DNA from 2 places in the Psychrobacillus sp. FSL K6-4046 genome. Region 1 is predicted to be linked to the other one. Evidence: predicted binding sites of a transcription regulator. Region 1 holds the regulator's gene; the other holds the start of a gene.

The links. Region 1 encodes NrdR, which represses ribonucleotide reductase genes. Its sites were predicted from a motif close to AACACNATATATNGTGTT; they were not measured.
Region 2: a site for NrdR is predicted at 2,871-2,888, ahead of MKY09_RS08345 (vitamin B12-dependent ribonucleotide reductase). Genes of this name have one in related genera too.

Annotation. Positions count from the first base shown of each region.
Region 1 covers NZ_CP152020.1:1,383,859-1,399,691, forward strand. Annotated here, with positions in the region: gene polA (DNA polymerase I) at 1-1,165, shown strand, start outside; gene mutM (bifunctional DNA-formamidopyrimidine glycosylase/DNA-(apurinic or apyrimidinic site) lyase) at 1,178-2,053, shown strand; gene coaE (dephospho-CoA kinase) at 2,067-2,654, shown strand; gene MKY09_RS06780 (glyceraldehyde-3-phosphate dehydrogenase) at 2,779-3,783, shown strand; gene speD (adenosylmethionine decarboxylase) at 4,060-4,443, shown strand; gene nrdR (transcriptional regulator NrdR) at 4,562-5,026, shown strand; gene MKY09_RS06795 (DnaD domain protein) at 5,057-6,412, shown strand; gene dnaI (primosomal protein DnaI) at 6,422-7,363, shown strand; T-box leader at 7,414-7,640, shown strand; gene thrS (threonine--tRNA ligase) at 7,760-9,688, shown strand; ribosomal protein L20 leader region at 9,760-9,906, shown strand; gene infC (translation initiation factor IF-3) at 9,988-10,509, shown strand; gene rpmI (50S ribosomal protein L35) at 10,540-10,740, shown strand; gene rplT (50S ribosomal protein L20) at 10,788-11,147, shown strand; gene MKY09_RS06825 (DUF1294 domain-containing protein) at 11,506-11,790, shown strand; gene MKY09_RS06830 (hypothetical protein) at 12,372-13,142, shown strand; gene MKY09_RS06835 (AAA family ATPase) at 13,139-13,681, shown strand; gene MKY09_RS06840 (sigma-w pathway protein ysdB) at 13,912-14,298, opposite strand; gene dut (dUTP diphosphatase) at 14,445-14,879, shown strand; gene MKY09_RS06850 (DUF2207 domain-containing protein) at 15,376-15,833, shown strand, end outside.
Region 2 covers NZ_CP152020.1:1,697,601-1,713,433, forward strand. Annotated here, with positions in the region: gene MKY09_RS08330 (ATP-binding protein) at 132-1,394, opposite strand; gene MKY09_RS08335 (rhodanese-like domain-containing protein) at 1,468-1,851, opposite strand; gene MKY09_RS08340 (biotin/lipoate A/B protein ligase family protein) at 1,955-2,791, shown strand; gene MKY09_RS08345 (vitamin B12-dependent ribonucleotide reductase) at 2,950-5,517, shown strand; gene MKY09_RS08350 (DNA helicase) at 5,907-6,329, shown strand; gene MKY09_RS08355 (aminopeptidase P family protein) at 6,400-7,464, shown strand; gene efp (elongation factor P) at 7,480-8,037, shown strand; gene MKY09_RS08365 (SpoIIIAC/SpoIIIAD family protein) at 8,328-8,537, shown strand; gene MKY09_RS08370 (stage III sporulation protein AE) at 8,939-9,850, shown strand; gene MKY09_RS08375 (hypothetical protein) at 10,051-10,485, shown strand; gene MKY09_RS08380 (SpoIIIAH-like family protein) at 10,487-11,020, shown strand; gene accB (acetyl-CoA carboxylase biotin carboxyl carrier protein) at 11,658-12,167, shown strand; gene accC (acetyl-CoA carboxylase biotin carboxylase subunit) at 12,199-13,551, shown strand; gene MKY09_RS08395 (Asp23/Gls24 family envelope stress response protein) at 13,566-13,961, shown strand; gene nusB (transcription antitermination factor NusB) at 14,073-14,450, shown strand; gene folD (bifunctional methylenetetrahydrofolate dehydrogenase/methenyltetrahydrofolate cyclohydrolase FolD) at 14,476-15,330, shown strand; gene xseA (exodeoxyribonuclease VII large subunit) at 15,393-15,833, shown strand, end outside.

The DNA of each region.
Region 1 (15,833 bases):
ATCAGATGGAGTAAAGGTGGATAAGCAAGTACTTGTTGAGATGGGCCATGATTTAGAAATCAAGCTGAAGCAAATTGAAGGTGACATCCATGCTTTAGCGGGAGAAGCATTTAATATTAATTCACCAAAACAGCTTGGCGTTATCCTTTTTGAAAAACTAGGGCTGCCACCTATTAAGAAAACGAAGACTGGCTATTCTACTGCAGCTGATGTGTTAGAGAAACTAGCTAGTGAGCATGAAATTATTGAACAAATTCTAATGTACCGTCAATTAGGGAAGTTAAATTCAACCTATATCGAAGGACTTTTAAAAGAAATCCATGAGAGTGACGGGAAAATTCATACTAGATACCAACAGGCGCTTACAACAACTGGACGCTTAAGTTCTATCAATCCTAACTTACAAAACATTCCAATCCGTCTTGAGGAAGGTAGAAAAATTCGTAAAGCGTTTGTTCCAAGTAATCCTGAATGGGTAATGTTTGCAGCCGATTATTCTCAAATAGAGCTACGAGTGCTTGCCCATATGGCAGAGGATGCAAACCTAGTGGAAGCCTTTAAAAATAATATGGACATCCATACTAAAACAGCTATGGATGTATTTCATGTCGAGGCTGACGCAGTTGATTCTAATATGCGCCGTGCAGCAAAAGCAGTTAACTTTGGTATTGTTTATGGAATTAGTGATTACGGTCTATCTCAAAGCTTAGATATTACTCGTAAAGAAGCTGCTATATTTATCGAGAAGTATTTGAAAAGCTTCCCTGGAGTAAAGGAATATATGGATGACAGTATTCAAACAGCTAAGCAAAAAGGTTTCGTTACGACCATTTTGAACCGTAGAAGATATTTGCCGGAAATAACTAGCTCTAATTTTAATCTGAGAAGCTTTGCTGAACGCACAGCTATGAATACGCCTATACAAGGAAGCGCAGCAGATATCATTAAAAAAGCGATGATTGATATGGCAGCACGACTTAAAAAAGAAAACATGCAAACCAAGATGCTTCTTCAAGTGCATGATGAGCTAATATTCGAGGCTCCTCCAGAAGAGATTGCACTGCTTGAGAAAATCGTTCCTGAGGTAATGGAATCTGCGATTGAGCTAAACGTTCCTCTTAAAGTGGAGTATGCGTTTGGATCATCTTGGTACGATACAAAGTAAGGAGTTTTATGTATGCCAGAATTACCAGAGGTGGAAGGTGTTGTTCGAGGACTTCAGCCTGTTGTCACAGGTAAATTGATTCAATCAGTGGATGTTTCTCCAACCATCATAAAATCAAAGCAAGTTGGAAAGGAAGCTATTATCAAGGGAGCAGACGTGGAGTCATTCCAGGCTGCTCTTCCTGGTATGGTGATCGCTCGAATTGAACGGCGCTCGAAATATATTTATTTTCATTTGAAAAACCAAAATGGAGAACCATTTCTACTCGTTTCGCATTTGGGCATGTCTGGTGCTTGGTTCTATGTAAGGACCTTGGATGACATCTTAGAGGAAAAGTTTAAAAAGCATAGTCATGTTACTCTTCATTTTGAAGAAGGAGAAATGCTTGTATATGCGGACATACGTCGCTTTGGCGAGCTACGTCTGCTAGAAACCGAAGCAGACTACCCACCTTTACTTTTGATGGCTCCCGAGCCTTTTGACGATGGAGCATTAGAGCATTTTCTACAGATGAGTCTCTTGCCGCGCTATGAAAACAAAGCTATCAAGGAGTTCATCATGGATGGTCATGTCGTTTCAGGCTGTGGCAACATATATGCTACAGAGGCATTATTTAATCTTAGAATACATCCTGCACGGACAGTAAAAAGAATTAGTAAAGCTAGAAAAATTCAGTTGTTCCATGAAATTGTAGCAGTGCTATTAGACAGCATTGAAAATGGTGGAAGTACTATTTCAGATTATCGTTCTATTAATGGCGGAGCAGGAACGATGCAGCATAGACTACAAATGTATAGCAAAAAAAGCTGCCCAATCTGTGGGAAGGCTACCAAGCAGAAAACAATAGCTGGCCGAACATCTACCTATTGTGGTTCGTGCCAAAAGTAACGGAGGATTCATCATGATCATTGGATTGACTGGAAGTATCGCTAGCGGCAAAAGTACGGTGTCAAATATGTTAAAGGAAATGGGATATCCCATTATTGATGCAGATCTTGTAGCAAGAATCGTTGTGGAAAAAGGAACAGATGCTCTTCAGGCAATTACGGAGGTTTTTGGAGAAGAGATACTTACTCCGGATGGAGAACTGAATCGCCCAAAGCTAGGTGAAATAATTTTTTCTTCTCCCGCCCAAAGAAAGCAGCTGAATGATATCATGCATCCAGCCATTCGTGCGGAAATGATGAGCCAAAAAGAGAAGATGTTACTAGCGGGTCACCCGGTTATTATTATGGATATCCCATTGCTTTTTGAAAGTAAGCTCCAATCTTACGTGGATAAAATTATTGTCGTTACTGTATCAGAAGAAACTCAACTGAACAGGCTAATGGCTAGAAATAATTATTCCAAAGAGGAAGCAAAAGCAAGAATTCAATCACAATTGCCACTTTCTATTAAGGAAAAGGGTGCAGATGCTGTCATTTATAATAACGGCACTTTGGAGTCAACTAGGGAGCAGCTAGAAAAAATTCTTAGAGCTTGGAAGTAATAATTATTTGAAAATAACGAATTTAAAAACAGGGTATTTTAAGGCTACATAATTCTAAAATTGTGTTATACTAATGCATGAATATAAAAGAAAAAGTATCACACGTTATAGGAGGACTTATTATATGTCAGCTTCAATTGCAATCAATGGTTTTGGAAGAATCGGTAGAATGGTATTTCGCCAAGCGATCGTACAAGAGGAACTTAATGTAGTAGCTATTAATGCTAGATACCCATTAGAAACTTTAGCTCACCTAATAAGATATGATTCTACACATGGAACTTTCTCTGGAGAAATTGAGATTGGGGATAATGCTCTAATCGTAAATGGTAAACATGTACAGATCGTCAACGAGCGTGAGCCAGAAAAGCTTCCATGGAAAGAATTGAATGTAGATATCGTAATTGAATCTACTGGTAAATTTAATGATGGAGAAAAAGCTTCTGGTCACATAAAAGCTGGGGCTAAGAAGGTTGTTATTACAGCGCCTGCCAAAAATGAAGACGCAACGATTGTCATTGGTGTAAACGATGAAAAGCTAGACGTAGTAAATCACCAAATCATCTCAAATGCAAGCTGTACAACTAATTGTTTGGCACCAGTAGTAAAAGTATTAAACGATGCCTTTGGTATTGAAAACGGTTTAATGACTACAGTTCATGCCTATACAAATGACCAAAATAATTTAGATAATCCCCATAAAGATTTAAGACGTGCGCGTTCATGCGGGCAATCTATTATTCCTACTTCGACCGGTGCAGCGAAAGCCCTTTCACTTGTATTGCCAGAGCTAGAAGGAAAGATTCATGGAATGGCTTTACGCGTTCCTACTCCTAATGTTTCTTTAGTAGATTTAGTTGTGGATGTTCAACAAGAAGTGACAGCGGAAGAAGTAAATGCTGCGTTCCAAAAAGCAGCCGAGGGCTCTATGAAGGGCATTTTGGGAATTACGCATGAGCCATTGGTTTCGATTGATTTCAATACAACTACTAATTCTAGTACTGTAGATGGACTGACTACTATGGTAATGGGTAAAACAAAAGTTAAAGTACTTGCTTGGTATGATAATGAATGGGGTTATTCTGCAAGAGTGGTAGACTTAGCTAAAAAAGTTGCAAGTGGATTGTAATATCGGAATAACTTATTATTTAATTTAATTGAGTCTGACATTATGCTTTACTAATGAATATTTTTTCCTAATATTAACATAATACCTACCTCTTTCTAGTATTACTAGAAAGAGGTTTTTTTATATTGCACTATTAGTTAAAATGTTTTATAATGGAAATCGTGTACTTCTAGTACATAGACTACTTAAAGGGTTAGGACCTCTTAGGACTAACTTTCCCCCGTGGTAGTCAACTTTGATGTTAAAAATAAAACTTATCAAAGGGGGAAACGGACATTGGAGACAATGGGACGTCACATTATTGCAGAACTATGGGAGTGCGATTTCGACAAACTTAACGATATGCAATTTATCGAACAAACATTTGTTGATGCTGCACTAAAATCAGGTGCAGAAGTTAGAGAAGTTGCATTTCACAAATTTGCACCACAAGGTGTAAGTGGAGTCGTTATAATTTCCGAGTCGCATCTAACGATTCACAGCTTTCCAGAGCACGGTTATGCAAGCATTGATGTGTATACTTGTGGTGATTTAGATCCATCAATCGCGGCTAACTATATTGCAGATGCTCTTAATGCTGGAACACGCGAAACGCTCGAAATGCCACGTGGAATGGGTCCAGTCAAGGCACCTAAAGAACGCATGACAGTTCAAGTGTAATGAAACATGAACAAAACTGAGTGAGCAGAGGAATTTATTCCTCTGCTTTTTCGATTTTATGAGGAAAAGTTGTTATAATAGGTATACAAAATTAAAGCAAACGTTTAGGAGAGGTTCTATGAAATGCCCAGCATGCCAATTTAATGGCACTAAAGTGGTCGATTCCAGACCGATAGATGATAATAAGGCAATTAGAAGAAGGAGAGAGTGTGAGGATTGTGGGTTTCGCTTCACGACCTTTGAAAAGGTAGAGGAAACTCCTTTAATTGTCGTAAAGAAAGATGGATCTCGTGAAGAATTCAGCCGAGAGAAAATATTGCGAGGGCTAATACGTGCATGTGAGAAGAGACCTGTTGCACTTGACCAATTAGAGGAAGTTGTGTTTTATATTGAAAAGGAACTAAGAAGAACAGGTAACTCTGAAGTTAAATCAGAGGAAGTTGGCGAAAAGGTCATGGACAAGCTTGCTGAGATTGATGAGGTTGCCTATGTAAGATTTGCTTCCGTATATCGCCAGTTTAAAGACATAAATGTTTTCATTGATGAGTTAAAGGAAATCTTAAAAAAGAATCCTTCATTATAAGCAATTATTTAAGGAGTAGGTAAACAAGTGATGTTATATAAGGAGCTACACTCGACAGATACATATATGATTCGCTTGCCGTATTCTTTTTCTGATTATGATCGTCAGCTGCTAACGTTATTTTATCAGCCACTAGTCGGAGCAGAAAGCATGAGCCTTTATTTGACGTTATGGGCTGATGGAGAAATGCAAAGTGAAAACCAATGGACACATTATCATTTATTAAATGTTCTTGGCTTATCATTGGGGAAAGTTTTTCAAGCGAGAATAGCACTAGAAGCAATTGGTCTGCTGCGCACTTGGCAAAAGCCCAATGGAGATGGACGCAGCTTCTGCTATGAACTTGAAGCTCCTCTAGATGCGGAATCTTTTCTAAAGGATCCTTTGTTATCCATGTTCCTACTAAACAAAATTGGGGAAAGTGCATATAAACAGCTTAGAAGCCGTTACATTCAAACGTCTAACTGGCAACATGAGTATACAGACGTCTCAAGAACCTTTGTGGATGTTTTTAAACCAACTACTAAAACAGGTTTACCTGCATCAACGGAAGAAAATTTCCAGTCAAAGACACGAAATAGTTCTGTACCTTTCTATTACGAGGATTTCGATTTCTCCTTGCTGCAAGATGGCCTATCTGAGCAACTGGTTCCGAAGTCTGCCATGACAACAGAAGCTAAGGAAGTAATTGCAAAGCTTGCATTTTTGTATAATCTATCGCCAGTAGAAATGCAAAAGGTCGTTATTCTAGCTTTGGATGATGAACTTCGTCTTTCGGATGCTAGATTGAAAAAAGCTTGTGCAGAGTATTATAAGCTAACGGTCTCTCGCACTGCCCCAGTTATTCAAAAAATAGAACCAGCTTCGAAAGTAGTACAAACAGACGAAAAGAAACTAACCAAAGAAGAAGAGCTGATTCAATATTTGGAAACGACTGCTCCTGCAAAGGTCTTGAAGGATATTGCTAATGGGAAAGAACCTATACTTGCAGACGTTCAGTTAGCCAATTATTTTGTCACGCATTATAAAATGCCAATCGGGGTAGTTAATGTTCTGTTACAGTATGTGCTTCTTCGTACAGACATGAAGCTGACGAAGAATTATGCTGAAAAGATTGCTTCTCACTGGATGCGTAAGGACGTTAAGACAGCTAAGGAAGCTATGGAATTAGCAAGAAACGAGCACGAGCAGTACATGAAATGGAAAAGCGAAGGATCTAAGCAAAAGACATATTCGAAAAAACCGACTAGAGAAGAAAAGGTGCCAGATTGGTTTTATAAAAAAGATGACGAGTTAAAGCGTACAGGAAAAGAAACGAATGGCATACAAGATATAGATGCTGAAAGACAAAAGCTATTAGAAGAACTAGGAATGATGAAAAGGTAGGTGAAGGAAATGGAACGGATTAATGAAACGCTCAAAAGAGTAGTCACTCCTGAATTTACTTCTCGATTGGATGAGCTGCAGCAGGAAGTATTAGAGGAACCAAATATACAAGCATTTATAGAGGAAAACTCAGATGAAATATCTAAACAGGTAATCAATCGGAGCTTGAGTAAGTTATATGAATATAAATCACAGTCTCATGATTGCAAGGGCTGTCCTTCCTTAGACGAATGTGCGAATTTTATGAAGGGCTATGAGCCGAAGCTAGTGTTAGACCGAAGCCTAATAGATGTTGAGTATGTAAGGTGTAAACGAGGGGGTATAGAGGATGAGCGTAAAAAAGTGACCTCTATGATAGACAGTATTCATATGCCTAAAGAGGTGATGGAGGCTAGTCTCTCAAGCTTAGACTTACAAGATGATAGTCGTGTTGTAGCAGTTCGAGCTGCTAAGGACTTCTTAAATGAATGGGAAAGAACAAATAAATTACCTGCAAAAGGACTTTATATTTACGGAAAGTTTGGAGTCGGTAAGTCCTACTTATTGGGCGCACTAGCAAACGAACTAGCAGCTAGACATATTCATTCAGTAGTTGTATACGTCCCTGAATTTCTTCGCGAAATGAAACAGGCTATACAAGATCAATCTCTTCCTGAAAAAGTAGAGTTTGTAAAAAAAGCACCTGTGCTTATGCTAGACGATATTGGTGCAGAAACAATGTCTAGCTGGACGCGTGATGAAATTATAGGAACTATTCTCCACTACAGGATGTCAGAACAGCTTCCAACCTTTATGTCTTCTAACTTTAACTATGATGAATTACAGCATCATCTTTCTTATACGCAACGAGGAGAAAAAGAGGTAGTAAAAGCAGGACGTATTATGGAACGGATCAAAGCGCTGACTATCCCAGTTGCTCTTCAAGGGAAGAACTGGAGAGAGCATAAATAACTACTTGCAAATGCTAAAGTCGTGGCGTATAATCATTTTCATAAGAACAAGTAGATGCGTTGAAGAGGATAATAATCAGTTTGTACGACTTTTTAGAGAGAGAAGCCTTGGCTGAAAGCTTCTTAAGCACCGGCAATCGATTTACCACCTCCGAGCAGCAGCTGTGAAATTGTAGTAGCAGCTTGCCGGTCACCGGTCCGTTAACCGATGCAAAGCTTCGTCTATATTCGTATAGATAGAAGAAGGGTGGAACCACGATTTAAACCTCGTCCCTTTACCGGGACGGGGTTTTTTATTTTGTCTAAAATAATCGTCTTACCTAAACCAGCTAATCTGCTCAAGGGAAGAGCGATTTTAGGCTGATACTTAATCCAAAATTATTAAGGAGTGTTCAAAGTGGCAGATGTTATTAAGTTACAATTTCCAGATGGAGCAGTAAAAGAGTTTCCTTCATCAACAACTACAGAAGAAATAGCACAATCTATTAGTCCAGGGCTTCGAAAAAAAGCTTTAGCAGGTAAATTAAGCGGTCAGCTGATCGATCTTAAAACACCGATTACTGAGGATGGAGAGATTGCGATTATTACTCCTGAGTCAGATGAAGCGTTAGAAATTCTGCGTCATAGTTCAGCTCACTTACTGGCACAAGCTGTAAAGCGTCTATTTAAAGATGTTAAGCTAGGAATTGGACCAGTCATTGAAAATGGTTTCTACTATGATATTGACTCACCAGAACCAATAACAGCTGATGACTTACCTTTAATAGAAAAAGAAATGAAAAAAATTATTAGTGAAAACATCGAAATTATTCGTCATGACGTTTCTCGTGAAGAAGCTTTTGAAAAGTTTCAGGATGATGAGTATAAAGTAGAGCTGCTTGAAGCGATACCAGCTGGAGAACAAGTTTCGATTTACGAGCAAGGAGATTTCTTTGACCTTTGCCGTGGTGTTCATGTTCCTTCTACAGGAAAGCTAAAAGAGTTTAAACTGCTAAGCATTGCAGGAGCATATTGGAGAGGTAACAGTGACAATAAAATGCTTCAACGTATTTACGGAACTGCCTTCTTTAAAAAAGAGGACCTTCAAGCGCATCTTAAAATGTTGGAAGAGGCAAAAGAACGTGACCATCGTAAAATTGGTAAGGAGCTAGAGCTTTTCACTAACTCTTTAAAGGTTGGACAAGGTTTACCTCTATGGTTACCAAATGGTGCAACTATCCGACGCGTAATTGAGCGTTATATCGTAGACAAGGAGCTAAAGCTTGGTTACAAACACGTTTACACACCAGTTTTAGGGTCTAAAGAACTTTATGAGACATCAGGACATTGGGAGCATTACCAAGACTCTATGTTCCCTCCTATGGAGATGGATAACGAAACACTAGTATTACGTCCAATGAACTGTCCTCACCATATGATGATATTCAAAAACGGTATGCATTCTTATCGTAACCTTCCTCTACGAATCGCGGAGCTAGGAACAATGCACCGCTATGAAATGTCTGGAGCAGTATCAGGACTTCAACGTGTACGTGGGATGACGTTGAACGATGCCCATTTATTTGTACGTCCAGATCAAATTAAATTGGAATTCCAAAAGGTTGTTGAATTAATCATCTCTGTCTATAAAGACTTTGACTTGAAAGATTACTCATTCCGTTTATCTTACAGAGATCCTAACAATAAAGAAAAGTACTTTGATGATGATGTAATGTGGGAAAAAGCTCAAAGCATGCTAAAAGAAGCTATGGATGAATTAGGATTAGATTATATTGAAGCAGAAGACGAAGCTGCATTCTACGGTCCAAAACTAGATGTTCAAGTAAAAACTGCTATTGGTAAGGAAGAAACATTATCAACAGTTCAATTAGACTTCTTACTACCAGAGCGCTTTGATCTAACATATGTAGGGGAAGATGGAAAACCACATCGTCCTGTCGTTATTCACCGTGGAGTAGTTTCTACTATGGAACGTTTTGTTGCATTCCTAATAGAAGAATACAAAGGAGCTTTCCCGACTTGGTTGGCACCAGTGCAAGTTGAGATTATTCCAGTTTCTAATGAAGTACATTTCGAGTATGCTAAGCAAATTGAAGAGCAATTAGTTGCAGCTGGGTTCCGTGTAGAAATGGATGACCGTGAAGAAAAGCTTGGCTACAAGATTCGCGAAGCACAAATGCAAAAGATTCCTTATATGCTAGTGCTAGGAGATAAAGAGTTAGAATCAGGTAATGTAAACGTTCGTAAATATGGAGAGCAAAAATCCGAAAGTATTCCGTTCGACGAATTTTTAGCTCGTCTGCAAGAAGAAGTAGCACATAATTAATTATATAATTATATTGTTGACAAATAGTTTTGTGGATGGTATAGTTATTTAGGTTATTGAATACAAGTTTGTGGTATAAGAAGAGGCTGCCCGCTTCTCACCTGCTCGACACATTGGTTGTTGACTGGTAAGCACACGATCGACTGTAATATGTAGTTGCTACATATTTCTCATATCGGCGGGCAGACATTAACAGATGTCTGCTCGCTTTTTTATTGGATCGAAAACGGCGTGACTGATTCGTTTCTACGGAATTTATGCCCAAACCATGTATTCGCGACACTATCTGGAGGTGGATCATTATTAGCAAAGACATGTATGTGAACGATGGCATTCGAGCACGCGAACTACGCGTTATTGATCAAAATGGTGATCAATTAGGTTTAAAAACACGTAACGAAGCACTTGAAATAGCAGGTCGTGTAAATTTGGATCTTGTCCTTGTGGCTCCTCAAGCCAAGCCACCGGTCGCTCGTATCATGGACTATGGTAAATTCAAATTTGAGCAGCAAAAGAAAGATCGTGAAGTTCGTAAAAATCAAAAAGTTATCGTAATGAAAGAGGTTCGCTTGAGCCCGACTATCGATGAGCATGATTTCCAAACGAAATTGAAAAACGCGATCAAGTTCCTTGAAAAAGGAGACAAAGTGAAAGCATCTATTCGCTTTAAAGGTCGTGCCATTACTCATAAAGAGATCGGACAACGAGTTTTAGATAGATTTGCAGAAGCTTGTGCGGAAGTATCCACTATCGAGTCAAAACCGAAAATGGACGGACGCAGTATGTTCTTGGTGCTTGCACCGAAGAACGAAAAACAGTAATAGAGTACAATTGTTTAGGAGGAATTCGACATGCCGAAAATGAAAACTCACCGTGGAGCTGCAAAGCGTTTCAAAAAAACGGGTACAGGTAAATTAAAACATGACCGTGCTTTTGGAAGCCACTTATTCGCTAACAAATCTACTAAAGCTAAACGTAAACTACGTAAAACTAAAGTAGCTTCTTCAGGCGATTACAAACGTATCAAAACTTTACTTACTTACATGAAATAATTTAAACGAAATCAAATTATTCGAAAGAATAGCAGGAGGTAATGAACATGCCACGCGTAAAAGGCGGAACAGTGACGCGCAAGCGTCGTAAAAAGGTATTAAAATTAGCTAAAGGTTATTACGGTTCTAAACATACATTATATAAAGTAGCAAACCAACAGGTTATGAAATCTTTAATGTATGCATACCGTGACCGTCGTCAAAAGAAACGTGAATTCCGTAAACTATGGATCACACGTATCAATGCGGCAGCTCGTATGAACGGACTTTCTTACAGCCGTTTAATGCACGGATTGAAATTAGCTGAAATCGAAGTAAACCGTAAAATGTTAGCTGAATTAGCTGTAACTGATGCAGCAGCATTTACACAAATTGCTGATTTAGCAAAAAAAGCAATCAACAAATAAGTTAGATGAAAAGGCTGATAGATTTTCTATCAGCCTTTTTTTACAATCTAATTTAGTTTGCCTGTCGGGGCAGACATAGGGCTTACGCTTTTCTTGTTGTCTAGCTTCAGCCCCTTGCCCCTCGGGGTCAAATGGATAAAAGCTGCGGTGGCTGGAGAGCTGCCTCCTCGCTTTTCCCCATTTGCCTGTCAGGGGCAGAGATAGGGGCTTATGCTTTTCATATTGTCTAGCTCCAGCCCCTTGCCCCTCGGGGTCAAATGGATAAAAGCTGCGGTGGCTGGAGAGCTGCCTCCTCGCTTTTCCCCATTTGCCTGTCGGGGCAGAGATAGGGGCCTACGCTTTTCTAAGGAGGATTATTATGGTTAATGTGATTCTTATTTTAATTTTTTTAATGTCGGTGTCAGCGTTCCTATTGATGGGCTATGATAAGTCCCAAGCAAAGAAAAGGGGACAAAGAATATCGGAAAAAACATTATGGACTTTTGCAATCTTTGGTGGAGGCATAGGTGCTTATTTGGGAATGCAGTTATTTCGTCATAAAACATTGCATACTAGCTTTCGTGTAGGCTTTCTTATGCTAATGATCGTGTATGTCTTTCTAATAGTTTGGCTATTAACGGATAATAGTCCCATAGTATTCTAGATTCAGTGGTAGAAAATATAATCCTGAAACCTTTCACTTAGTAAATCGTATAAAACTAATGAGAGGACTGAGAAGATGACTAAATACAATAAGTATTTGCTACCTATGATAGGTCTAATAGGAGTGACTATAACAGGACTCCTTTTAATAATTGTTACATCTAGTTATTTTCATACAAAGGAAATTAACTTACTCACTAGCGGTTGCACTGAAGCAGAGGGAGCTTCGGCTTTGGTAATACATAATAACTTAACAAGTGATTATTCCTTTGAGTGTAAGAAATGATAGAAGCCTTGGGACGAGCCTAGATTGTTAGGCTCTTTTTTTATTGGAAAAAATAATAAAAACCAGAAAAAAGAGCGCAGAGCTGGTAGAAAAGTATAACTAGAGATATAGGTTTTTACAAAAATATGAATTTTTAATTAAATTAATATATAATTTAACTATGGATTGCAGCAATAAGCGGCAACGCGCGTAGTGAGATAGAGAAGACGTCGCCATAGCTGAAATCAATTCTACATTCTTATAAAAATCATATTAATGATTGATTCAATTAACAATAAAATGGAGTGATGGATGAAATGAAGCATATTTATGCATTTGAAACGCCATATGAAGCAGTTAAATATCTAGAAGTCATAGAATCCTTTAAAGTTAAACTGAATGAATTTAAAGCTTTATTAGAAAAAGAATATGAATTAAATGATTCTCCGAGAGGATTCATTTGGACTCCGGGGGACATAGCAACCAGTGTCTTTTCAGATGTTCCCATACCAGCGTATACAAATCGGCACTTAGTCTATATGACTCCAGATATTATGGAATGGCGAATTTTTTTTATGAATATATATGAGAACGTCGAAGATGAGTTTATAAAGGATTTTTACCGGAATTTTAAAGAAGAGGATATTTTGACAATAGCTGGCCATGAGATGGTTCACCATATCGATTTATTCCCAGATGAATTTGATGAAGAAAGAGAAAGTATATGGTTTGAAGAAGGAATGTGCGACTATATTGCTCGAAAAAATTTAATGACCCCTGAATCGTTTGAAACAATCACTAAAGTAGAAAGTGCAGTCGTGGCTTATTTCAACGAACAGTTTGGAAGTAGAAGTATAGATCAATTTGGAACTGACTCTTATTCTAATGATATAACTAGCATCATGTTTGATTACTGTAGGAGCTTTTTAACCATCCAATACCTAGTGGAAGAACAAGCGAATAATAATCCTTTGGAAGTCTTTAAACGATACAATCAATGGCATGAGGCAGGGAGAAAAGAGCCTCTTAGTACATATTTTAACGTCGAGAACTTATTGATCTCATTAGATAAAGAGTCAATCATATGAAAAAAAGAATTGTTATAATGACCGTTGGAAAAACACATAGTGGAAAAACTACATTTGCCAAGGCATTAGAAGTGCATCTACCAAACTCAGTCGTGATTGATCAGGACAATCATGCGGAATTTCTGAATACTCATTATAAAAGCTTATTACCTAAGACTGCAAGCAATAATTTAAAATATGGACTAACCCAAATGATTGTTGATTATGCAGTAAATGAAACGGATTGCCATCTAATTTTATGTAACTCTAATAGAGGTATTGGTGGTAGAGTAAGATTTTTAGAGTATTATAAGAGTCTTGGCTTTACGACAATTGTCTTGAACTTTGATATACCAGAAGAGGTATTATTAGAAAGAGTGAAGAATAGTGAGAGAAGTACTTCTATTTTAAGGACTGCCTTAAATTTTGAGGAAGTCTTGATGCGTCAAAATGGAGAAGACGTTACTGATCCATCTGAAGAGGAAGCGGATTATTTATACGTGATTAAGAATACCGAAGACGTTCAAACCGTCATTTCAGAAATTGTCCGATTAGCTTAACTGTTGTTCGTGATGAAAAGGGGGATTATCTATTAAGAAATTGGCAGGTATATTTATTCTGGGAATCGTAGTGTATTTTGCGATTACAACATTATTTAATTTTTGATTTAACTCTAAAATAACTCAACTTTGTTGATTGATAGCAACCAGCAAAGTCGAGTTATTTTTTTACAAGGTAGTTTAGTCCTGATTACTTAATCTACCGACATTATTTCAAAAATGAAATGCTTTTAATCCTGTTCCTTCATCAACTGTTCAATTGGACTCTTCCAATTTATTTTAGCGTTCGGGTAATTCATTCGTATTTCATTTTGCAGGAAATAAAAGTCCTCTTTTGTGAATCCCTGTAGTTTAGAAGGATCTTTAATCCAAATGAAAATAGATACTACCTCGAAAGCCTGATCAGTAGTACCAAGATATTTTTCGCCCTCAAACATGGCACCTTTATACGTAATAAAGAAATTTTTGCGTACATTTTTTATATCGTCATAGAAATAATATTGTTCTTTTTCATTTGCTTCGTCCAGCTTTCGTCTCGGATCAAATAAATAGCGTAATATTCTATAGAATACATATATAATAAGTATAATTATTAGTAATCGTATAATATGGACCATTAAAATGTCCTCCTTGTAAAATACATGATACCTGCTATACGATAGAAGAAGTAGTTTGGTTTCAAAATAATTTATTTTTTTTGAAAGAAAATAAATATATTTTTTCACAATACATATAAATCTATACAAAGGAAAGAAGGATTTAAATGGAACAAACATTAAAAGTAAAATTAATTCATGAAGATGCAATGGTACCGAACCGAGCAAATGAAGGCGATGCAGGAATGGATTTGTATTCAATTGAAGAAAAGGTAATACAAGCTGGAAAATCAGCATTAATCAGAACAGGAATTGAGATGGAACTGCCCAAAGGAACAGAAGCACAGGTTAGACCAAGAAGTGGTTTGGCGTTAAAGCATTCCATCACCGTTTTAAATAGTCCTGGAACGATAGATGAGGGCTACAGGGGAGAAGTTAGAGTCATATTAATAAATCATGGTTTAGAAGACTTTACAGTAGAAAAACATATGAGGATCGCTCAAATGATTATAGCTCCAGTTTTACAAGTGAAAATAGAGCAAACGGAAAGCTTAACCGAATCTGATAGAGGAAGAGGGGGCTTTGGTTCATCTGGGAAGTAGAGCTTAAACAAGAAAAGCGCAAGCGCCTATGTCTGCCCCGACAGGCAAATGGAGAAAAGCGAGGAGGCAGTTCCTCAGCCACCGGAGCTTTTATCCATTTGACCCCGAGGGGCAAGGCGGTGGAGCTAGACATCAAGAAAAGCGCAAGCGCCTATGTCTGCCCCGACAGGCAAATGGAGAAAAGCGAGGAGGCAGCTCCTCAGCCACCGGAGCTTTTATCCATTTGACCCCGAGGGGCAAGGCGGTGGAGCTAGACATCAATTTATCCACAGGTTCCGAGTTTTATAATTTCCTTAACAATAAAAAATACCCCGAATATGAATTCTTCGAGGTATTTTTTTGATTTTGGAGAACTCTATATGCGAAATAAAAGAAAATCTATAGTGTTCCTACCTATTTATGGCCTTTAAATGTAGTAGCTTATTTATTAAAACTGAAACTTATTTGTTTTACTTTCCGTACGATAGTTATCTTGGAAGTAGGGGGAGGTTGTCATATGAAAAAGTTTATTATTCCATTCTTGTTATTCATGTTAGCTTTCCTTTCCTTTAGCCCTATAGGGGAAGCAAAGTCTTATAGCATTGACAAAGTACATATAAAGTCATGGATTCAACCAAACGGTGACTTATTAGTTAACGAGGTATTTACCTATACTTTTGATGGTTCCTTTCATAACCTTTATAGAGAATTTCCTGACACATACAATGGGAAGGTAGTAGATTTTTATTCCTATGAGCTTACTAGCTTAGACATGGAGCCAGGCTTTGTGGGAGCAGAATCGATGATTCCATTAACTGTCTCCTTTGAGGAAGGCCATTTTCGAACAAACATCAAGAAAACTAATGAGAAGGTATCTTACTTCTATGCTTATACCTTAAAGAATGCTGTTAAGACATATGACAATTACAGTGAGGTAAAGGTGACGTACTTTAGCGGGGATGCACATGATCAAGC
Region 2 (15,833 bases), 310 kb from region 1:
ATTCTTCTAATATATAGAAGAAACTCAATATTTATTGAAGTTAAAATTTAATTGTCGTATGCTTTTTACCTTAAATGTTATCTAAAAAAAATAAAACACTCCCTTTTTAGTGTTGGGAGTGTTTTACTTTTTTAAAAACCAATAGAATGATTGTCTTCTTCCCAGTCATTTTTTATGGTTCGTTTATTTTGTTTAATCAGCTCGTCGATCCGTGTTTCGTATTCCAGCTTGCCATCATAATGCCAGTTAAGTGCAATGGACATGTACAGCTCGTTTAGTTGAGAAACGGATAAGCCTTTTGATCGTTTAGCTATATCTACTAAGACGTGGTCAAGAAGAATCTTCTTAATATCAAGCTTACGTAAATAATTTTCTCTCACTTGTTGGGGTGGTGAAGGAATCTCATATGCACGATCGAATCTTCCGGCACGGTTAATTAATGCTGGATCAATCTTCTGTGGGTAGTTAGTTGTTCCAATGATAAATAGACCCTCTCTAGATTGTGTTCCGTCTAATGTGTTTAAAAAGACAGATCTTGTATACTCGGGCATCGAGTCAATGTCCTCAATCACCAGAATAGCTGGGGCTAATCTAGAAACAATTCCAAAAACCTCTTGGATGGAGTGACTTCCTGTGAACTCAGTGATTTGCCAATAGACTACAGGAGCTTTCGTAGAGCCGGTAATCGATTTTACTAGTGTCGTTTTCCCGTTTCCAGGGGAACCATATAGTAATATACCTCTTTTATAAGGAAGACCATATTCCTTAAAAAACAAACCGTCCTCTTTAAAAAATTCATCGATGGATCGAAAAATATCTTGTTTAATTTGATTCTCTAGTAGAACCTCTTCTCGAGGAACGACTGCTTGCTCACTATATTTTCTTCGCTGAACCCCTTGATCCGTGTCAACTAAATAGGTGACCGACTGCATTAGAAGCTCACGAAGCTTTTCATTGATCTCCTCTAAAAAGAAAAGGGCCGCTTGAGGGGAGGTGGAAAAGAAAAAGTAATCCGGCCAAGAGTTACCTTGAGAATAGTTAAATGCCATAGTTACTGCTACCTGATAATCCGGAAACATTATGAGTGTATTCTCAAATGTACTAACCATTCCCAGTTGATTTTCCATAGAAAGTAGGGATTTGCTTGTTATTTTACTTAAAGGCTTAGCTTCGTAAATATTTGCTAAAATTTTATAAGGAATCAATTGATGCTCCATCATTTCAATTAAATTAGTATCTAACTGATTAAATTGATTGTCAATGTTTACTAATTGCCAGTTGCCTGACTGTTCTTCATTTAAAACATTAGTGATTCGCCTTGTCAGAATAGCAAAATCCTCATAACTTGGATGAATCTCCCGAAATTGTTCTTCGTGGGAAAATATTACTTTCATAGTAGTTCATGCCCCCTTAGTGTAAGCTCTAAACAAAAAAGGTTCCTCTTGTTAAGAAGAACCTTATGTTATACTATTTAGATTTGATTTTGCCGGTCCAGCCCTTAAAGCCGCCTTGTAACTGGTTAAGTTGCGTATGCCCTTTTTTCTTTAAGAACATAGCTGCACGTCCACTTCTTGCACCATTTTGACAATACAGATATACTGGTTTGTCTGGGCGAATTTCTTTGTGGCGTTGTCTTAACTGGGAGGAAGGAATATTTCTTGCTCCAAGGATATGGCCACCATCAAATTCTTTAGGCTCGCGTACATCGATTAATTGAGCTTTACGATAGCCCTCGATGAATTGCTCCTGCGTAAGGTTTGTAACTGTTTTCTTTAGTCGGTATGCTGAAATTCCTGCATAAACTAATAATACGACCAATATTGCTATAATAATATAAAGAGTCTCTAACACGGTCTTTCCCCTTTCTATACTTCCATTATCTATTATAAAAGATTTGCTAGATACAATTCAATCATTTTGGTAAAATGAATAGCGTTGTTAGGGGGGAGAAAGTTTGAAAAAGACAAAATGGTATTTTATTGATTCAGGTCCGTGCGCCCCGTCCTATAATATGGCGCTTGACGAGGCCCTTTTAGATTGGCATAGTGAAGGGTTGATTCCACCAGTGATTCGATTCTATGAATGGAATCCAGCAACTCTATCGATTGGTTATTTTCAATCGGTAGAAAAAGAGATAGATATGGAAACAGTTAGAGGACTCGGTTTAGGATTTGTCCGCAGACCGACGGGAGGACGAGGAGTTCTTCATGAGCATGAACTTACATATAGCGTGATTGTTTCGGAAAACTATCCAGATATGCCAGCAACAGTGACTGAAGCTTATCGAGTGATCAGTGAAGGGCTATTAAAGGGATTTCAAAGTCTGGGATTAGAGGCATATTTTTCTATTCCTAATACTCCAGATAAACTGCAAGCCTTAAAAAGTCCGAAAACTGCTGTTTGCTTTGACACACCAAGCTGGTATGAGCTCGTAGTAGAAGGCAGGAAAGTAGCTGGAAGTGCTCAAACTAGACAAAAAGGTGTTATACTTCAGCATGGTGCAATTCTTTTAGACTTAGATGATGAAAAACTTGTGCAAACCTTTAAATTTTCTTCCGATGAAGTCCGGGAAAAAGTGAAAAATAGCATTAATCAAAAAGCTGTTGCTATAAACAAATTATTACAAAAATCGATACCAATAGACATATGTAAGGATGCTTTTAAAAAGGGATTTTCTGAAGCCTTAAACATTGAATTGGTACCATTTCATTTAAATAATGAACAAAATGAATACGTGAAAATGCTGGAAAGACGGCGTTATGATAATGACGCCTGGAATTTTAAAAAATAAAAGTATGAAAGACATATGGAGAATATGAGGTATAGGAATTAATACTTAAAAATTAATTTGAACAACTAAATTGCTTTACACCTCTATATGTAGTGCCGTATGATAAATGAAACTACTACATCTTGTGTCAATACGAGTTGTAGAAAGGAGGAAAAGAATTGGTAACTACTACAAATGAATCTCAAATAAAATTAAATGTAAAAGAATTAAATCACGATATCGAATTATTTCCTCAAGTACATCCAATAACAGAAGATATGAATCTAACACACAAAGGTGTGTCACGTTTGGTGATGATTGATCGATATTCATTCAAGGATACCGAAAAGAAAACACTAAAAGTAGGGGATTTTGTCGTTTTAACGGTGAAAGAAGACCCTAAATTTCCTGCACGAGGTCTTGGTTATATTGTTTCCATTAACCAGGAAGATAAAACGGCAGAAGTTTTGATCGAAGAAGATTATCGTAGTGCAATCGATGATAGTACTAAAGTTAAATCAGGAATTGTACGCCGTCCTTTAAGTGTTATTGAAAAACCTTTGGAGGTTTTCTATGAGCAAATTGCTAAGCGTAATGCGACTGGACTTGCTTCTGTTGAAGTGACAGAAGAAAAAAGAGCAGAATGGTTCGAAAAGTTCTATCAGCAATTAGTATCACTAAAATTTATCCCTGCTGGACGAGTTCTATATGGAGCAGGTACAGGTACAGATGTAACTTACTTTAATTGTTACGTTATGCCTTTTGTTGCTGACTCACGTGAAGGCATCAGTGATCATCGAAAACAAGTGATGGAGATCATGAGTCGTGGCGGTGGAGTTGGAACAAACGGATCTACATTACGTCCTCGTAATACTTTAGCTCGAGGAGTTAATGGTAAGTCTTCAGGGTCTGTTTCTTGGTTAGATGACATTGCTAAACTGACACACCTAGTGGAACAAGGCGGTTCAAGACGCGGTGCGCAAATGATTATGCTTGCAGATTGGCATCCAGACATCGCAGAGTTTATCATTTCTAAAATGCAAAACCCACGTATCCTTCGCTTCTTGATTGAGAACACAAATGATGAAACAATCAAACAACTTGCAAAGGACAAGCTTAAGTTTAAGCCGCTAACTGCACAAGAAGAAGCAATGTATCAAGGAATTGTAAACTATCAACACATCCCTGGCTTAGGTGGTTTTAGCGATGAAATCATACGCGACGCTCAAACGAAACTAAGAGATGGCGGAACTTTTTCTGTTCACAATCCGGAGTTTTTAACAGGAGCGAATATTTCTGTAACTTTAACTGAGGATTTCATGAAAGCTGTAGAAAAAGATGAAGACTTCGCTCTTCGCTTCCCTGCAACAGAAACTTATACAGAAGAAGAGATGGCTTTTTATAACGAAAATTGGCACAAAATTGGTGATGTTCGTGAGTGGGAGCGTATGGGCTACATGGTTCGTACCTATCGCACAGTGAAAGCGAAAGAATTGTGGAACTTAATCAATATTTGTGCAACTTATTCTGCTGAGCCAGGCGTATTCTTTATCGATAATGCTAACGAAAAAACAAATGCAACTGCATATGGTCAAAAGGTTGTTGCAACAAATCCATGTGGAGAGCAGCCGCTTGCTCCGTATTCCGTTTGTAACCTTGCAGCAGTCAACCTAGCTCAGTTTGCTAACAAAGATACAAAAACAGTTGATTTTGAAGCATTAAAAGAAACTGTTCGTGTGGGAGTTCGTATGCAAGATAACGTAATCGATGCTACGCCTTATTTCTTAGAGGAAAATAAAGTTCAAGCACTTGGTGAAAGACGTGTAGGTCTAGGTGTCATGGGATTAGCTGACCTTTTAATCTATTGCCAAAAAGAATACGGCTCTGAGGAAGGAAATCTTCTTGTTGATGAAATCTTCAAGACGATTGCTATAGCTGCTTACGAAACATCTGCAGACCTAGCAAGCGAAAGAGGTAGCTTCCCGTTCTTGACTGGAGAAACAGAAGAGGAAACGAACAGACTTCGTAAGGCATTTACGGAAACTGGATTTATGCAAACAATGCCACAGGAGATTCGTGAAGCAGTACTTGAAAAAGGTATTCGCAATTCTCACTTATTAACTGTTGCACCTACTGGATCTACGGGTACTATGGTTGGAGTTTCTACTGGTTTAGAACCTTATTATTCATTTACGTATTATCGTAGTGGTCGTTTAGGTAAATTTATCGAGGTAAAAGCGGATATTGTACAAGAATACTTAGATGCAAATCCAGATACTAAAGAAGATGAATTACCTAATTGGTTTGTTACCGCAATGGAATTGCCACCAGAAGCCCATGCAGATGTACAATGTATCATTCAACGTTGGATTGATAGCTCTATTTCGAAGACTGTAAATGCTCCTCGAGGATATACAGTAGAACAAGTAGAAGGTGTTTACGAACGTCTATATAATGGTGGAGCAAAAGGCGGAACAGTATATGTAGATGGAAGTCGTGACTCCCAAGTTCTTACGCTTAAGGCGGAAGAAAACACTGTAAACGATGATACGGTGAAGGAAGAAAAAGTGATGGAAAAACGTCCAATCGTATTGATTGATACGATTCAAGATATACGTTCTACTAACGTTACAATCGGTTCAGAGGTTGGTAATACCTGTCCTGTCTGCCGTAAAGGAACGGTAGAGGAAATGGGCGGATGCAACACTTGTACAAATTGTAATGCCCAGTTGAAATGTGGACTGTAAATTTTATAGAGAGCATTTGATATGGATTTGAATTAAGATTGTACAATTTCAAATAAAATTACACCCCTTTGGATTATTTTATCCAAAGGGGTTTTAATATTTCCAAAAAACCTAAATAATTGGAAACCGAAAGATAGCATATAGAGGGCAGTTCAATGAGTATATTATCCACATCTTAGGCTTTCTTAACCAGCGACACTATATTTTTTATAACAAATCTCCGAGATGTTTTTTCGGATGAGAGCCTTCTACCCGCTTCCTTTTTTTCAATCGATGACGCGCTTTCATGACGTTTAATGTTACGTAACCTCTTTTGAAGAAATGTTCTAGCTATTTGTTTAGTAAAACAAGAAAAGGTACAAACTGTCTTTAAAAGGAGGAGAGCAGAAATGAAAAGCTTATCGGTATTGACCAGTTTGGCTGCGGCTATTGGAATTACTGCGTTACTTAAATTTTTACACTTATTCAGTTTTGTTAAATGGAATCCAGTAGGTTTTTCAAAATCCTTTGAGATGTTTGAAGATACGAATGTATACTTACGCTGGCTGGTTTTATTTTTAGTTATTTGGGTTATTAGTATAGTGATTTATTATATAAGTCTTTTAACTTCTAAAGTACCCGTTGCTATATCTAGCCTTATTTTTGGGATACTTCTCGCATTTGTTGTAGAGTGGTTAATTAGCGATGCTGGAACAATGCTTAAAACGATGAAGAAACTGTCCATACCATTTATTTGTATTGTAGTTATTGGAATGCGTTTTCTAATGGAGTCAGCTATTTTTCATTCTAAGGATCAGCCCATCGCAAAATGAAAATTTACCACCCCTCTTTACTATGATAAAATAGACTATAGTGTTTATTTTGAAAATGGGGAGAGGGAAATTGATGAAATTAGAAAAGCTGCGTTTAGCATTAGAAGAAAGAGGCGTTGACGCATTATTGATAACAAATGATTACAGCCGTCGATATATCACCGGATTCACTGGGACAGCGGGTGTAGCAATAGTTTCTAAAAATGATGCAGTTTTTATTACAGACTTCAGATATACAGAACAAGCTGCTAGTCAAATAAAGGATTTCCGTATAGTTCAACATGCTAAAACGTTGATCGAGGAAATTTCCCACCAAGTAAACGAAATGGGTATTAAATCACTTGGCTTTGAAAAAGATGACGTAACATACGGAGTATATGAATTATACAAGCAAGCTGTTTCAGCAGATTTAGTACCTTTATCAGGTGTGGTAGAAAAAATTCGCTTGATAAAGACGGACGAAGAGATTAGTATAATAAAGGCAGCTTGTCGTATTGCAGATGAGGCATATGAGCATATCGTGACTTACATAAAACCCGGCATGACAGAACTTCAAGTCTCGAATGAACTAGAATTCTTTATGCGTAAACGTGGCGCTACTTCCTCTTCTTTTGATACAATAGTAGCTTCAGGTACGCGTTCTGCATTGCCGCATGGCGTAGCAACAGATAAAGTAATTGAAGTTGGCGATTTTGTAACATTAGATTTCGGAGCACTTTACAATAGTTATATTTCTGATACTACTCGTACAGTTGCAGTAGGAGAGCCGAGTGAAAAACTAAAAGAAATTTATCAAGTAGTTTTAGATGCTCAATTATTAGCTCTTGAAAAAGTTCAACCAGGAATGACAGGTAAAGAAGCGGATGCTATTGCACGAGACTATATTGCGTCAAAAGGATATGGTGAGGCATTTGGTCATTCACTTGGTCATGGTATTGGTCTTGAGGTACATGAAGGACCTGGTTTATCCTTCCGATCAGACATTGTTTTAGAACCAGGAATGGTTATTACAATTGAACCGGGAATTTATCTACCGAACATCGGTGGGGTGCGTATAGAGGATGACGCACTAGTTACGGAGAATGGATTAGAGAAGTTAACACATTCGACGAAAGAGCTACTTATATTATCGTAATTTGGAGGGAAATAAATGATTTCAGTAAATGATTTTAAAACAGGTTTAACAATTTTAGTAGATGGCGTTCTTTACCGTGTTCTTGATTTTCAACACGTAAAGCCTGGTAAAGGAGCAGCGTTCGTTCGTTCAAAACTTAGAAACTTACGTAACGGCTCTGTGAACGAAAAAACATTCCGTGCTGGTGAAAAAGTAGAAAAAGCACAAATTGATAACAAAAAAATGCAATATCTTTATGCAAGTGGAGATCAACATGTATTCATGGATACGGATTCATACGAGCAATTAGAGCTTAATGAAAACCAAATCGAATATGAGTTGAAATTCCTACGTGAAAACATGGAATTACAAGTAATTCAATACCAAGGAGAAACACTTGGAGTAGAATTACCTAAATCTGTAGAGCTAGAAGTTATTGAAACGGAGCCAGGGATCAAAGGAGATACTTCTGGTGGTGGATCTAAAACTGCTAAATTAGAAACTGGTTTAGTTGTAACAGTACCTTTATTTATTAATGTTGGTGACAAACTAATTATTAATACAGATGAAGGTTCATACGTTTCAAGAGCTTAAGAGACTTTTTAAAAGACATCAAGAGGGGAAACCTCTTGATGTCTTTTTTTATGGGCATACAAAGAAAATCGAAAATGACACGAGCTCGAATTTTTGTAAACCTAAATAAGGAGAGTAGTCATTAACCAGAACAAATGTGTTGAAACTCACCAAACACCACCGTTGAATGATTTAGATCAGTCAATATTTCTAGTGAAAATAGCCGGTCTAGTACTCGTAAATTTCAAACAGTATGTTCATATTCTCCACCTGTCCAACATATAGTACGTAATAGGGAAGGGGGAGGCATTGTGGAACTTCACGATGTACTTCGAGTTGCGGGGATAGGCTTATTGATAGCAATTCTTCACTTGTTTTTTGAATCGACTGGAAAAAAAGAGTTTGCATTCTTCTTGTTTTTTGTGGGGTATATTTACATGACTATTGAGTTACTGCGTTTGCTTAGGCTATTCTTTTATGAAATTTCCTCATTTTTAGAATGGCTTGTTATGACGAGTTAACAAATGATTGTCTATATTACTATCATTGTTGCATTTTGCTTGTTGCAGTTAGTTAAAGAAACCTACCCCAAATTTCATTCCCTAATTTATACTATTTATATTTTTCTTTTTTTAACTTACCTCTCCACATCGGTCATTATTCCTTTTATAAACCAGTATATTTCAAGCGTACCTGTCGCCATTCTACCTATTGTGAAATTGCTATTATTTTCAGTAATCCTATTATTTATCTCACAAATAATAGAAGAGCTGCTCGAAGACTATGAATATACTAGTTTAGCCTCACTAATTACAATTACGACCAAGGCAATATTACTCGTTGTATGGATTCAGCATATGGAACCATTTTATCAAAAATTTTTTTCATTTATGGGACTACTCTCTTGAAGGAATGAGCAGTAATGGAAGAATTAATTGCAACAATCTTGCAACCCGCGAAAGAAGTACTGCAAACGTTTGTTTATATTCTCCTGTTCGGTTTTGTATTTATGTGTTTAGAATGGCTTATTCCCAGTAGCAAGCGATTATTTAAGTTATTGTTTATTCTTATTATTTGTTTTTATTGCTTAGAGCCAGCTTTTCGCTCAGTAAAGATGATTCAAGTAGTAACAGGTGAACTCGTTAATGTGTTTATAGGAGTATATCCAGTATTAACTGCTGGAATAGCACTGTCGGGTGGCGCTTTTCTTATTACTTTATGGAATCCAGTTGTAATGCTCTTTGCCTCTTTTACTAGTATTGTGGCAGACAAGATTATGATTCCAGCCTTATTGTCAGCCTTTATATTCGATCTTATGACTAGAATTCAACCTTCTATATCTTTTTCTCGAATGTCTGACCTAATACGAATGACTTTAGTTGGGGCTACCTCGATTATTCTCGTATTATATAGTCTGTTTATAACCGTAAACGGTGTAGTAACCTGGTCAGTAAGTGGTGCTGTAAACGAAACTGTAAAGAGATTAATCTCCAATAATATTCCCTTTGTCGGTTCCTTGCTTACAGAGAGTATTAGTACGATGAAAAGCTACTCATCTACTGCTGCTGCTGTCACTGGGAATTCTGTTTTGATATCAATTCTAGTTCTTATTTCTATTCCAACTATTCAAACGATCCTGATTGCTTTTCTCTATCGATTTCTAAGTGCTATTCTTGAGCCTTTTGTAGATGGACAAATTAGTGGACTATTAGACGATATTGGAAAAACGCTATTTGTACTTTCTATCATTTCCGTATTAATAGCCTTTGCCTTTTTCTTTACAGTGATATTAATCATGCTTTTCGCCAAATTATTGATAGGTGTGAAGGGATAATGTTTAACTTCTCTACATTGCTATATGGGATTTTAATGATTGTCATAATCGGAGAGATTCTATCTATTCTAATTGAGCATTTGGACAAGGAGAAGACGGGCTTTCTTATAAAACTTTCTATAATCTCATGGATTATCTCCTTTTTCTTCATATAAATAGATTGTCCTGCATAAAGTATGTTATCCAATATGAAAAGAAGGGTGAACACTATCTCATTAAAAAAAAAACCCACTTTTCGTTTTGTAGTAATAAGTTTAGCGGTTTTGGTTATTAGTCTCTTATTTTCAGAGATTTTCGGACTGACGGATGATGTAAATAAAAACACTAGCCCACCAGAGGTTCACACAAAAGATGAGCTTTCCGCTATATTGGAAAAAATCCATGGGGTTGGAAAAGTATCTATTTACTTTCATTACGCAGAACGAGCTGAAAATAAAACGGAAAGTGATTTATCATTTTTCCAATGGACAAGTGACAGCAAGATGGAAAAAGAAGAACTGATTGGAATACTGGTAGTTGCGGAAGGAGCGAGCGATAAACGTATAAAAAATAATCTTATTAAAACCCTTTCATCTGTATTGCAAATATCTCCACATCGAATAGTAATAGAAGAAATGGAATTGGAGGATAAATGATATGAACATTAAAAAAAGATCCGTATGGTTTTTAACTTTACTAAGCTTAGTGGCAGTAGTGACGGTGTATTATGCAACAGAAAAGCCATCCCCTTTTGATGGAATAGCCCTATTTTCTAATGACTCAGTTGATGATGTGAAATTGGTAGAAACATCCTCAACGAATGAAGAATCATTTGTTTCTCACAGTAATCAATATGAAGAATTACGTATGGAAGTGCAGGAAAAACGTTCACAGTTACATGAGCAATTAGAATCTAAGGTCGCTTCAAATGATTTCTCTCCAGAAGAAAAAAATGAAGCATACAACGAAATTGAACAATTAGTAAAGATAAACTCTACAGAAGCGATGTTGGAGCTAATTATAAAATCATTAGGATATGACGATGCACTTGTTCGTATTGACCAAAACAAAGTGCTAATCGATGTAGTTTCAAATGAACAATCTTCAAAAAAGGCTGATGCTATTATATACGCAGTTAAGCGAGAATACCCTCAAGCATACAATGTTGAAGTGAAATTTGACGGACTATAACAAAAGTGCCTTTAAAGGGCACTTTTTCTTTTGTTTTCAATTATTTATAACGCGGAATTGTTGTATGTGAATAGTATTTTTTAATGCAAAGAAATCCTAAATCAGAGAGTAGAATTGATTTCCGCACCAGCCGGACGCTTTCCTCGGGGTGAGCGATAAGCCATCACCCATCGCTTACGCGCGTGGTTGTGATGTCTTATTTGTCTCACTCATCCCGTAGGAGTCGCCGTCTGGCGCTCCAATCAATAAATGGGAACAGCTTTAGGATCGATAAAGCGCTAATCAATTTACTCGCATAAATAAAGCTGAAAAACTGTAACCAACTTAAATTTCATCATCTATTTATGTTCTAAATAGCCACTTGAATATTCTTTTTTTATGTTTACAGTCACAATAAAAAGAATTGTTAGTCAAAACCAACCATTCACTTTAACAAAGCTTATTTTAAAATAAAATAGTAAAAGAATGGTACATTTTACTATCTTAAAGCTACTGTATAAAATACAATTAATGGATGATCTAAGCTTTTTATTCCCTAAAAGTTAAGAACATTTGCACGTTTCTATTTTCAATTACCTTAAAAACGACTAAAATGAATAAGGAAGTATTAAAATGCAACTAAAAGGAGATGGGATAATTGAAAATCCAAGAAATCAGAGAAATTATTAAACTGATCGATCAATCTACACTAGATGAATTTTCATACGAAACAGAGGGTACAAAAATTAAAATTAAAAGAGGGGATAAAAACTCTCATAAATCTACTGTTCAAACGATAGAAAGCTCTTCGGTTGGAGAACTTCCTAAAGTACAAGAAGTTCAGACACCAGCTGTACAGGAATCTCCAAAAGCAGCGGCTGTAGAAAGCTCTGTAACAAAACAAGCTCCAGTTGAAGAGGAAAATAGCTCTTTACATAAAATTACTTCTCCAATGGTTGGGACATTCTATCAATCTTCATCACCAGATTCTCCTGCATACGTTGAGGTCGGCAGCAAGGTTACTGCAGATTCAATTGTTTGTATAGTAGAAGCGATGAAACTATTCAATGAAATTGAAGCAGAAGTAACTGGAGAAATCGTTGAAATTCTAGTTAAAGACGGTCAATTAGTAGAATACGGTCAACCTCTATTCTTAGTTAAAGCTTAAAAATATGAATTAAATAAGGAAAGGGGTAAGCATCATGAAAAAAGTGTTAATTGCCAATCGTGGTGAAATAGCTGTTCGTATTATTAGAGCATGCAAGGAGCTAAATATTGAAACTGTTGCTGTATATTCTGAAGCGGATCGAGAGGCTTTACATGTGCAACTGGCAGATGAAGCTTATTGTATAGGGCCTAGGTTATCGAAAGATTCCTATTTAAACTTTTCAAATATTATCAGCGTTGCCAAGCTAACGGGCTGTGAAGGCATACATCCTGGCTATGGTTTTCTAGCGGAAAATGCTGAATTCGCTGAGCTATGTGAGGAATGTGATATTAAGTTTATCGGTCCTACATCACAGGCGATCAAAAGCATGGGTATAAAGGATGTAGCAAAGGAAACTATGCAAAAAGCTGGAGTTCCTACAGTTCCTGGTTCAAAGGGTATCGTTAAAACGGAAGAGGATGCACTTAAGGTAGCAAATGAAATAGGATATCCGGTTATCATCAAAGCAACTGCTGGCGGTGGTGGTAAAGGTATCCGCGTAGCAAAAGACGAAGCTGATTTAATCAAAGGGATAAAAGTTACCCAAAAAGAAGCTGCTGCAGCATTTGGTAATCCTGGCGTTTATCTCGAAAAATATATTGAAGTATTTCGTCATGTAGAAATTCAAGTATTAGCTGACTCTCATGGTAATGCAGTACATTTGGGTGAAAGAGATTGCTCCATCCAAAGACGTATGCAAAAGCTAGTGGAAGAAGCTCCATCACCAGCTTTATCAGAAGCTATGCGTGCCGAAATGGGCGCCGCGGCAGTAAAGGCAGCATTAGCTGTAGGTTATGAAAGTGCTGGAACAGTAGAGTTTATTTTTGATCATATTAACCAAAAGTTCTACTTTATGGAGATGAATACTCGTATTCAAGTGGAGCATCCAGTGACAGAAATGATTACTGGTATTGACTTAATTAAACAAATGTTGAAAGTCGCAGCCGGAGAAAAATTGCCATTTGAGCAAAAAGATATTAAACTTAATGGATGGGCAATAGAATGTCGTATTAATGCGGAAAACCCAGATAAAAACTTCATGCCTTCTCCGGGACTTGTTGAATTCTATTTACCACCAGGCGGACTAGGAGTTCGAGTAGATTCAGCAGTATATCCTGGTTATACAATTCCTCCATTTTATGATTCTATGGTTGCTAAACTTATTACTTTTGGTGAGACAAGAGAAGAGGCGATTGCTAAGATGAAGCGTGCACTTAGTGAATTCGCCATTGAAGGTGTCGATACCACTATTGGCTTCCATGAAAAACTCATGAATCATGAGGTATTTGTCTCTGGAGATTTCGATACTAAGTTTTTAGAGAGATACGACGTGATGAATTCATAAAAGGAGTGATCCATATGACAGAAACAACCGAACAAAAATTTGTTCAAATGACTCCTGATGGCAAAGAAAACCTAGGGACAATTGAAATTGCTCCAGAGGTTATAACGGTAATTGCTGGAATTGCTACAACTGAAGTAGAAGGTATTGCGGGTACACGTGGTAACTTTGCAGCAGGCGTAGTAGAGCGATTAGGAAAAAAAGTGCATGGTAAGGGCATTAAGACTGAAATCACAAATGATGGTCTGTATATTGATGTATATTGCCTTGTGAAATACGGTATATCCGTTCCTAATGTAGCAAGAGAAGTGCAGTCTCAAATTCGTCAGGCTATTGAAAATATGACTAGCTTAGTTCCAACTGAAGTAAACGTTCATATTACAGGCGTACAATTTGAAACGGTTGAATCATGAGAAAAGAGCTCCATTTGGGGCTCTTTTTCTTATTTTCTACTTTCTAATAAGCACTCTACAAAAAAATATGATATTATGGGTAAGATAGCTACATTTAAAGGAGAACTAATAATGAAACGTAGACAAGCAAGAGAGCTAGCATTACAAGCACTATTTCAGCTAGACAATCATGAGATAACAATACAAGAAGCGATAGGTCATGTTACAGAAGAAAATGACCCTTTTTTAACTGATTTAGTGAAAGGGACAATTGAGCATAAAGATGAAATTGATACCTCTTTGACAGACAAGCTAGAAAACTGGTCTCTTTCCAGATTACCTAAAATCGAAAGAACAGTTCTTCGAATCGCAGTTTATGAACTACTATATGCAAACGAAGCACCAGCAAAAGTAGTTATAAATGAAGCATTGGAAATATGTAAAATCTATGGCGATGAAAAATCTAGCCGATTTGTAAATGGAGTTTTATCTAAATATACAGATCAATAAATTTCGACATTAAGGGGCGTTTATAGTGGCAGATAATCTTATTAATGGGAAAGAAATAGCTGGAAAAGTAACTGAAAAAGTGAAAGAACGTGTGGAACATCTAAAATCAAAGGGTATTACACCAGGATTAGCGGTTGTATTAGTTGGAAGTGATCCAGCTTCTCAAACCTATGTGAATAGTAAAACACGAACGTGCGAAAGACTCGGTATGTATTCTGTTATGATAGAACTAGAAGAAAACATATCCGAAGAAGAACTATTAACTCACGTTAACAAGCTAAACGACGATGATAAGATACACGGTATTCTAGTTCAATTACCACTACCAAAGCAAATAAATGAGGATAGAGTAATTGCAGCTATATCTCCATTAAAAGATGTAGATGGTTTTCATCCAGTAAATGTCGGTAAGATGCTCATTGGGCAACCTACTTTCTTATCCTGTACGCCCTTTGGTGTAATGAAACTTTTAGAATATAGCGATATAGCATTAGAAGGGAAGCACGCTGTAGTTATTGGGAGAAGTAACATCGTTGGCAAACCAATGGGTCAGCTCCTTTTACAAAAGAACGCTACAGTAACCTACTGCCACTCGAAAACAAAAGACTTACATAGCTTTACAAAACAAGCAGATATTTTAGTAGTAGCAACTGGTCAGCCGAAAATGATCAATGCTAGTCACTTAAAAGAAGGTGCGGTTGTAATAGATGTTGGGATTCACCGTAATGAAGACAATAAACTATGCGGCGACGTAGACTTTGCTTCTGCTAAAGAAATTGCTTCTAAAATCACCCCTGTTCCTGGTGGTGTAGGTCCAATGACTATTGCAATGTTAATGGAAAATACATGCCTTGCAGCAGAGAATACACTAGATAAATAAGCTGAAAGCTGTTCTACAAGAGAACAGCTTTTACCTTGTCAACAGTCTTGGGAGTTGATTGGATGTCTCAAACATATTTAACTGTAAAAGCCTTAACTAAATACATAAAAAGAAAATTTGATGCGGATACTCATTTGCGAGATGTTTACGTAAAAGGAGAACTTTCAAATGTAAAGGTTCACTCTAGTGGTCACATTTATTTCACTTTAAAAGACGAATCTGCTCGTCTGACCTCAGTTATGTTTGCTATGAACGCTCGTAGCCTTAAATTCAGACCTGAGAGTGGTATGAATGTGCTAGTTCGAGGGGACATTAATGTATTTGAGGCAGCAGGACAATATCAGTTGTATGCCTCTTCTATACAGCCAGATGGTATTGGCGAGCTTTTTTTAGCCTTCGAACAGCTAAAGAAAAAGCTAGAACAAGAAGGACTTTTTCATCCAAATAGGAAAAAACGACTGCCTGCATTTCCTAAAAAAATTGGAGTCGTCACATCGAAGACA